3 regions of the Solibacillus sp. FSL K6-1554 genome follow, and region 2 is predicted to be linked to each of the others. Evidence: a T-box and tRNA genes for the amino acid it is inferred to sense, from the RefSeq annotation. Region 2 holds a T-box; the other regions hold tRNA genes.

Region 1 (3,199 bases), 1.9 Mb from region 2:
GAGTTTAATCATACAATCGCCAAATCAATCATACCGAAAGAAAATGAACGCCGTGCCTATTTACGTGGAGCCTTTTTGGCAGGAGGCTCGGTAAACAATCCGGAAACCTCTTCCTACCATTTGGAGATTTATTCTTTATATAAGGAGCACGGGGAAGCGTTGGCAGAGCTCATGAACCGCTATGATCTAAATGCGAAAACAATTGAACGGAAAAAAGGCTTTGTCACGTATTTAAAAGAAGCTGAGAAGATTTCGGATTTTATGAATTTAGTCGGTGCTGTTCAGGCGATGCTGAAGTTTGAAGATGTTCGGATTATTAGAGATATGCGGAACAGTGTAAACCGTATCGTAAACTGTGAAACGGCCAACTTAAATAAAACAATTGGCGCTGCATTGAGGCAAGTGGAAAATATCCGCTATATCGATAATGCGGTAGGGCTTGATCAGCTGCCGGAAAAACTGCGGGAAATTGCACGTCTTCGTGTAGAATATCAGGACGTGACATTAAAAGAGCTCGGTGAAATGGTTTCAACTGGCGTTGTCAGTAAATCAGGTGTCAATCATCGTCTGCGCAAAATCGATGAAATCGCGGATGCGCTCCGTCGTGGAGAGAATATTTAAATCCACTTGCGCATATGGAGCACATACGTCATGGCGTAATAGAAAAAATTGGTAACGATTTCATAAAAGATGTTTCCAATTGTTGTTCTTTTCGGACAATTTCGTTAAGATAAACATAGAAGCGATGAACGGTTGTGAAAGGGAGTATTTCAAGATGATTGAAAAACAAGTAGAAGTAAAGTTAAAATCGGGCTTACAAGCAAGACAGGCGGCTTTGTTCGTCCAAGAGGCGAATCGTTATAAAGCGGACGTCTATTTACAAAAGGATACGAAAAAAGTGAATGCGAAGTCGATCATGGGCATTATGAGCCTTGCCGTTGCAAAAGGCACGGTTGTCACATTATGGGCAGACGGCCATGACGAAGAAAAAGCAATCAACGCATTACAACTACTTATTGAAAAAGCGGATTAAGACAAAAGCACAGCCAGTTCAGTTTATATGAACGGCTGTGCCTTATTTTTTAAAATACAAAAAAGCATACAAGATGAATCTTGTATGCTCGAATGGATCGATTATTTTAATTGGTTACGCTCATAAATTTTATCGATAAGACCGTATTCCAATGCTTGCTCTGCAGACATGAAGTTGTCACGATCTGTGTCGCGTGCTAACGTTTCGTAATCTTGGCCACTGTTTTCAGCCATGATGCGGTTTAGTTTTTCACGTAAGTGTAAAATACGTTTTGCAGCGATTTCGATTTCTGTTGCTTGACCTTGTGCACCGCCAAGTGGTTGGTGAATCATTACTTCTGCGTTTGGTAAAGAAACACGTTTGCCTTTTGCACCAGCAGAAAGCAGGAATGCACCCATTGATGCAGCCATACCGATACAGATTGTTGATACATCAGGTTTGATGAAGTTCATTGTATCGTAGATCGCCATACCTGAAGTGATAGAGCCACCTGGTGAGTTGATATATAGGTAGATATCTTTATCTGGATCTTCAGCTTCTAAAAATAATAGCTGTGCTACGATTGAGTTCGCAACATTGTCGTCAATCCCACTACCTAATAAAATGATGCGGTCTTTAAGTAAACGTGAATAAATGTCATATGCACGCTCGCCGCGGTTTGTTTGTTCAATAACTGTAGGAATTAAGTTCATTGAAAAATCCTCCCTTTGTTAAAGCTTATATTCGATTACTTTTGCTGAAAATGACAAATATTTCAGCTGTAAACCTATCATACACGTATTAGTCAGTTATGGTCAAATATAAACTCTGATTTTTACAGTTGAAAATAAGGTGTTCCATCTGTATAATGAAAAAAGTTGCACATATTATTATTTATATGTCCTCGTGGTGTAATGGATAACACTTCAGATTCCGGTTCTGAGGCTGGGGGTTCGATTCCCTCCGAGGGCGCTTTCTTTTTAAAGATTATTATTGATCTATATAGAGTTAAAATAATCTTTCTCTTCCATTTTTCTACAGTTTATTTTTGGCGCTACACTATAAATTTCCTAAACCATTCTAATTTAAACGCTCTTCCTATAAAAAATAAAATTCTTTATTAAAAATCACAATTTATACTTGAATTATATGTGAAAAATTAGTACATTATTAAATGTTGTGTTTTCACAAAACTAGTTAGATAGACTATATTATCATGTCCTTTAGGGGGCACCATTTTACTGTTTTAATATACGTTTCAATATCAATTGCAAAAAATCATCTGAGGTTTTTTTGCAATAGAGAATGAAGTTTTATTAGGATAAAAAGAATCACTGTACCGGTTCTTTTTATCCTTCATTCGTTCTCTACCTAAAAATAATAATTCAAGGCTGCATAAGAGGGAGTTCCTCTTGTGCAGTCTTTTTTATTTTAGTTAAAAATTACCTATCTAATTGACATATATTTTAAATAACAGGGAATATATGTAATTGAATTAGAGTCTTTTTGGAGGAGGAAATACAATAACGAAATAGTAATATAATGAATAAATATTTAATTATATGCCATTTTACCGTTAATTTTGTTATAATAATTCATCATACTGCAATAATAATCAATTTTTTAAAAATTAAATGTTGTATATTAATTGCGGAATTAATATAATTGAACATGTTATTAACAAAAAAACTACTACATCCAGGAGGATATTCATAATGAGTACTAGAAAACTATTTAAATGGGCAGCACCTTTAGCTGCAGCTTCAATGATTTTAACAGCATGTGGAGCGGACGAATCGACATCTACAGGGGATAAAGAATATAAGAAAATTGTTGCAGGTACGGAAGCTACATATGCACCATTTGAATACTTAGATGATAAAGGAAATGTTGTCGGCTTAGATTCAGAGATTTTAGCAGCGATCGGCGAAGAGATGGGCATTGAAACAGAAGTGAAAAATGTAGGCTGGGACTCAATGATGAGCCAAGTAACAACTGGTGAAGTGGATATGGGCGCAGCGGCTATTACAATTACAGATGAGCGTAAAGAATCATATGACTTTACAGATCCTTACTATGAAGCGACTTTACTAATCGTGACAAAAGAAGGATCGACAGTTGCATCGCTGGAAGATATTAAAGACAAAAAAATTGCAGTACAGATTAATACAACAGGCCACATCGCAG
Region 2 (3,199 bases):
ACGCTGTTTCCACTGCTTCTTTTAATACATCCTTCAATAAAATGACTCTGCCTTTACGTGTGGACATCTTTTTCCCATCTTTCAACATCATTCCAAATGGTACATGTTTCAGATTTCCCGACCATGGATAGCCCATTTTTGAGATAACTTGAAATACTTGTTTGAAATGCAGTGTTTGCTCATTCCCTACCACATAGAAAACTTGGGATGGTTCATATTGCGCCTGTCTATAAAAAGCTGCGGCTAAATCACGGGTAGCATATAATGTTGCACCATCCTGTTTTGTTATTAAACAAGGTGGCATATCTTCAAGCTCAACAACATTCGCACCATCCGACTCTGTGAGTAATTGCTTCTTTTTTAATTCATCAACAACAGACTGCATTTTTTCATTATAAAAAGCTTCCCCTTCATACGTATCAAACTGAATATGAAGCTGCTCGTAAATTTGCTTAAATTCTTGTAGTGAGGCACTTTTAAACCAGGTCCATAATGCCATTGCCTGAGGATCATTATCTTCGAGCGCTTTAAATGCCGATCTTGCTTCCTCATTTAAGGATTTATTTGTTTCTGCCTCATCATGGAACTTCACGTATAGCTTCAAAAGTTCTTCAATAGGTGATTGTTGAACACGTTCTTTTTCTCCCCACAATTGGAATGCCACAAGCAATTTACCGAATTGGGTACCCCAGTCGCCAAGATGATTTACCCGAATGACATTGTATCCGTTCTTTTCTGCAATATTTGCAAGAGCATTTCCAATGACCGTAGAACGAAGATGCCCCATTGAGAATGGCTTTGCAATATTCGGTGATGAAAAATCAATCACGATATTCTTCTGCTGTATTTCTTGTTGTCCATATGATTCGTGAGCGATCATAATTTTGGCCATGACGTCTCTTGTCACCTGTAACTTATTTAAAAATAAATTTATATAGCCTCCAACAACATGAACTTCCTGAATAAAATCACTTTTAATATTGTCGCCTATTTCTATAGCGATAACATTTGGGGCTTTCTTTAATGATTTAGCAAGCGTAAAGCATGGGAAAGCTATATCCCCTAAATGCTGATACTTTGGCCTTTCTAATAGTTGTTCAATTTCGGTATTTGTTATTAATTTGTGCGGCAAAGCATCTTGAATAATTGATGCAATTTTTTTATACATATTATCTCCTCCCAATATAAAAAGCCCCCGTCTCAAAAATAGAGACGAGAGCTTCGAATTCCCGTGGTACCACTCTAGTTGCCACAAATTGTGACCACTTTCCATTAATAACGAGGTGACTCCCCGGCAGGTCCTACTTATGTTCAGACTGCTTCTCCAAAGTGCGCTTCATTTACATATTTTGCACCAGGCTCTCACCAATCCCCAGCTCGCTTACCAAAACAATTGTAAATTACTGTCTTTTTCATCGAATTTAAATTTACTGAATTATATCCATTAAGGATAATCAATGTCAATATAAATTGTATATAAATTTAATTACTAAATAACCGTTGTTCTTAGATAATCTGAGGTGGATATTAGTCAATAGCGACTATATTATAGAAAATTACCGGAAATATAGTCAGTATACTAAGTTTTTCAGTTACTAAGGGGGGCTTTCAAATAACCGGAATTACCTTTATTAGAACAGTTGACACGTTTATTAGAAGATGCTTATGACATATTAGAACAACTGGACGCTTTATTCGACAATCTTGACCACTTATTTGAACAACTGACAACTATATTAGAAAATGAGGTTTTTAATAGAAGCTTTTAAAATATATTAGAACAATACTCAAGTTTATTAGAAAATAAATTCACTCTGATCGCAACGCATAAAAAAACTACTGAAATCATTGTCTCAGTAGTTTTAGTTCAGTAAGCCTTTAGCAGCGGCATAACTTATATTTATTCATTTCCCTTAGTTTCAGGGATGCTTGAGAAAAATTTGCGTCCAATATAAGTTTGGACAATTAAGAATAACCCTCCGACTGCCCAGTACAGTGGGAGTGCAGCCATCGAAGACAATGAAATAATGACAATCATAATCGGCGATACGTAAATCATCAGTTTCATTTGATTCTTCTGAGCTTCTGGTACGGTTTGAAGCGAGACTTTCGCTTGTACAAAATAAACGACACCTGCGATTGCAGTCATCCAAATATCTGTAGAGCCAAGGTCAAACCATAGGAATGAATGTGTTTTAATTTCAGCTGAATATAAAATCGCATAGTATAAGCCCATAATAATCGGCATTTGTATAAGCGCTGGCAGGCAGCCCATATTTAACGGATTAATATTATGTTCTTTGTAGAGCGACATCATTTCCTGCTGAACTGTCATTCTTTCTTCCGGAGTTTTTGCTGCTTTTAAACGTGTCTGGATATCCTCCATTTGCGGGCGGACAAAATCCATTTTCACTTTCATTGTAGCTTGACTGCGGTAAGTTTTTAGCATAAACGGCATTAGTACGAGACGAATAATTAAAATAATAGCAATAATAGCCAAACCATAGCTGCCGTTAAATAATTCACCAAATGTGTTTAGTGTCCAATCCATCGGACGTACAAATGTTGAATAGAAGAAGCCTTCTTTGTTCTCAACACTCTCACAACCTGCCAGTAAAAGTGGAACGGTTAGAAGGAAAACACTAAGTTTTAAGTTTTTCATAGTTCACCTGCTCAACAATCTTGTAATTCGTTTATATCTTAAAATATTTTTCAAAAAAAGAACAGTAATTACTCTTATAAATATTAAGTATTTTTAATATGAACGCAATAAAAATTAATATTTTTTACACTTGCACTCCCAGATCTCCGGTGTTATGCGGTTTAGGAGACATATTCCGTATCGCATTCCCTACTTCTTTAACAGGCTTCCTAAAATTTCATTGTTATGTGTTCCTGCATGTACTCCGACTGTCCCATACGAAGCTTTGAAGAGATTGGACTTAATCGGACATGCAATTTGTTTTTGGGTTGTTCCATCCGGCTTTGCTATTTCCACAAACATATCCCGGTCCTTGAAAAGCGGGTGTGCAACCGTTTCTTCAAAGGTCAATACCGGTTCAACACATGCATCCATTCCGAAGAAAATAGATTGCCATTCATCAAGCGTCTTTTGCAGGAAAATACTTTGCAGCTGTTCTTTCATCTTTGCAATATCTTCCGGTTTATTACTCATCGCTAATGGAAGTAAATCCGGATG
Region 3 (3,199 bases), 1.3 Mb from region 2:
ATTTTCCCTTTCTTAATTAAGTCATTCATCTCTTGGACAGTTTCGCTAACTGGTACTTGACCATCCCAACAATGTACATAATATAGATCGATATAATCAGTACCAAGTCTTTTTAATAGCGCATCTATGGATGAATCAACGTTGATTAAATCACCCGTATCGGTTGGTTTATCTATTAGCTGAAATCCTGTTTTACTGCTGATGATCATATCATAACGTTTATCTCTTATCGCTTTGCCAAAAATAACTTCTGCATCACCTTTCGCATACATATTCGCTGTATCAAAATGGTTGATGCCTTGATCCAGTGCGTAATCCACCATATAATTTGCGGTTGCCTGATCCATAGCCCCCACACCTTCAAGGCCATTTGTACTGAACATTACAGTGCCCAAAGCATATTTAGAAACATTCAAACTTGAATTGCCAAATAAAGTATTATCCATCATGATCCCTCCTATTCATTGTGTTTTCCCACGTTCCCTATTAAATAAAACATTCTACGGTTAGAACATTGCTAAGTTCCTGTTGCGAAGGTTGAAGTAAAAAAATAGTTGATAGTTTAAAATTACGGGTAAGAAATATAGGAGAGTTGTTGCAAATGGGAGCGATGAGCGATTGAGCTTCCCCTTTGCTTTCAAAGCCAACGATGGAAGGAGTGTTTTAGTTGAGTAAAAAGAAAGAAATCAAAAAATTAAAAGATCATGCATTTGCAGATCTTTGTTTAATCGAAAAAGAATTTCAGCAAATTGTAAAAAATACTTCGAATAAATCGGGTACTTTTAAATGGCTGGAGCTATTAAGCGATTATGAATTGGAGGAATTTTACGGTCGGCGCAGAGACCGTAAATACGCTACGCTCACAGTTGAGTTATATTCATTAATTGAACAACTGTTAAAAGAAATTTATAAAGTTATTTTCAAACGTAAATATAGAAATAAATCGGATAACAATATAATTCTTGATCTAGAGGAACAGTTGGGTGATAACTTAATTTTTAAGAATAATACTAAATTATTGGCGAATCTCAGAAGTTGTATTGTTCATGAAGAATTCTCTTTAAAGGCTGCAAGAAAGAAAATAAACATTAAAAAGAAAAATAGAATATTATTTAAACAATTGATGAAAGATGTTGATTTGTATATAGAAAATATAAAGCTGAAATAAAATTGGACTTTCTTACGTAAACAACTACATTAAGGAAATAAAAAACCGCCAAACTTGTTTAATTCAAGTTTGACGGTTTTATGTACGTCCCAGGAGGGATTCGAACCCCCGACCGACGCCTTAGAAGGGCGTTGCTCTATCCAGCTGAGCTACTGAGACATGTTTTTCATCACCAATTGGTAATTAAGACATTTTTTATTATATGGTAGATTTCTTTTAAAGTCAACAACCTAATTCAAAAAAATTATTATTTAACTAAAATAATTTTCAGTTCTCTACATTCTTCATTAAAAAAGTGAAGTCCGCTTTAAATCAAGACTTCACTTTGATAATTAACGCTCATAAAATAATTCATCAATCAAATTATTATTATCATCATAACATTGTAATGTAAAATGCGTTGGAGTTGTTGTAAGGGTGACAAATGATTTTTCTTTTATCCGTCGAGGTTTCAGTAAGCTACCCGGATTAATAAATAAAATGTCATCGATATATTCCGCGCCAAGTATATGTGAATGACCAAAACATACGATTTGTGCGCCGACTTCCTTTGCGCGGTAAATCAGTTTCATCGGAGAGTTTTTCACATCGTATAAATGCCCATGTGTCACATACACACGATCTCCATTTACCTGAAACAGCATCTCCTCCAAATAGTTCTGGTCATGATCACAATTCCCTTTCACACACTCTATCCCTTGCATAAGAGGATGTGCATACGGCAATTCACTATCGCCACAATGGATCACTTTATACGCATCTGGATGGTAGCCCTTTACACGTTCAATGATTTCCTCGTCACCATGTGTATCACTCATAATCAATAGCTTCATTCGTATCCACATCCTTTACATTTCTATTCTTAGTGTGACAGCATTGAAATAAAAATTCAATCGTTATTAAACAAATTTTTACAATTTCCAACAATTGCCTGAATTGCCTGAATTGTTATATCAGAAATTCCGCTAACTGCAACGCCAGTTTACGAATGGCATTGCCTCGGTGTGAAATGGCACCTTTTTCTTCGGCAGACAGCTCAGCCATATGCTTTTCCAATGCAGGTACATAAAAAATCGGGTCATAACCGAATCCGTTTGTTCCCTTCTTTCCATGCGCTATCATACCTTCACATGTGCCAAATACCGTTTTCGTTTCCATATTTGGACCTGCAATCGCCAATGCACAGCAGAAACGGGCTGTACGCTGGTCTTCCGGAACGTCCTTCATGTTTTCCAGCACTTTCACCATATTTGCTTCATCGTCATGATCACCGGCATATCGTGCTGAAAACACTCCAGGCTCACCATTTAATGCATCGATCGCTAAACCGCTGTCATCAGCAATTACGATTTGACCGAGCATCTTCGCTAATGTTTCCGCTTTTAAAATTGCGTTTTCTTCAAAAGTCGTACCTGTCTCTTCAATTTCCACATCTGGAGCAACCTCAAACATTGTGACAACTTCATAGCCGAATGGTCCGAATAGTGCTTCAAAGTCTTTCGCTTTTCCTTTGTTCTTTGTTGCGATTACTACTTGTTTCATTATGCTTCCACCTTTCCAATCAAGTTCGCGATGTCACCTAGTGCTGTTTTCTGCATCTCGATTAGCTGCGCAATCCCGGCTTCTCCTAAATCGAGTAATTCATTAAGTTCTGAGCGGCTGAATGTCGCTTCTTCGCCTGTTCCTTGTAACTCCACAAATTCGCCGGCACCTGTCATAATAACGTTCATATCGACTTGTGCAGCTGAGTCTTCTACATAGTTTAAATCCAAAACTGCGCCAATATTTTCTAGTTTTCCGACACTTGTTGCAGCTAAATAATCTGTTACTGGAAATTTCACGAATGGCTTGTCAATGCCTAATTTCGCAATTGCCTGTGTCATCGCTACAAATGCACCTGTAATCGATGCCGTACGCGTTCCACCATCTGCCTGAATCACGTCACAGTCAATCCATACCGTTTTTTCACCAAGAGCTTCTAAATCAACGACAGCACGTAATGCACGGCCGATTAAGCGTTGAATTTCCATC

Evidence for each region. A T-box is a leader RNA that pairs with one kind of tRNA and senses whether it is charged. The one in region 2 lies ahead of argS (arginine--tRNA ligase), so its partner is inferred to be a tRNA-Arg.
Region 1: it encodes a tRNA-Arg, which carries the amino acid that the T-box ahead of argS (arginine--tRNA ligase) is inferred to sense. The anticodon was not compared.
Region 3: it encodes a tRNA-Arg, which carries the amino acid that the T-box ahead of argS (arginine--tRNA ligase) is inferred to sense. The anticodon was not compared.

Annotation. Positions count from the first base shown of each region.
Region 1 covers NZ_JBBOSS010000001.1:3,387,434-3,390,632, reverse strand. The annotation lists gene whiA (DNA-binding protein WhiA) at 1-621, shown strand, start outside; gene MHB58_RS16865 (HPr family phosphocarrier protein) at 776-1,033, shown strand; gene clpP (ATP-dependent Clp endopeptidase proteolytic subunit ClpP) at 1,135-1,725, opposite strand; tRNA gene MHB58_RS16855 (tRNA-Arg) at 1,913-1,984, shown strand; gene MHB58_RS16850 (basic amino acid ABC transporter substrate-binding protein) at 2,728-3,199, shown strand, end outside.
Region 2 covers NZ_JBBOSS010000001.1:1,481,481-1,484,679, reverse strand. The annotation lists gene argS (arginine--tRNA ligase) at 1-1,168, opposite strand, end outside; T-box leader at 1,206-1,425, opposite strand; gene yidC (membrane protein insertase YidC) at 1,901-2,662, opposite strand; gene MHB58_RS07145 (CaiB/BaiF CoA transferase family protein) at 2,852-3,199, opposite strand, start outside.
Region 3 covers NZ_JBBOSS010000001.1:2,771,347-2,774,545, forward strand. The annotation lists partial or broken gene MHB58_RS13800 (aldo/keto reductase) at 1-446, opposite strand, end outside; gene MHB58_RS13805 (nucleoside-diphosphate sugar epimerase) at 668-1,168, shown strand; tRNA gene MHB58_RS13810 (tRNA-Arg) at 1,254-1,327, opposite strand; gene MHB58_RS13815 (YfcE family phosphodiesterase) at 1,501-2,001, opposite strand; gene MHB58_RS13820 (XTP/dITP diphosphatase) at 2,117-2,710, opposite strand; gene rph (ribonuclease PH) at 2,710-3,199, opposite strand, start outside.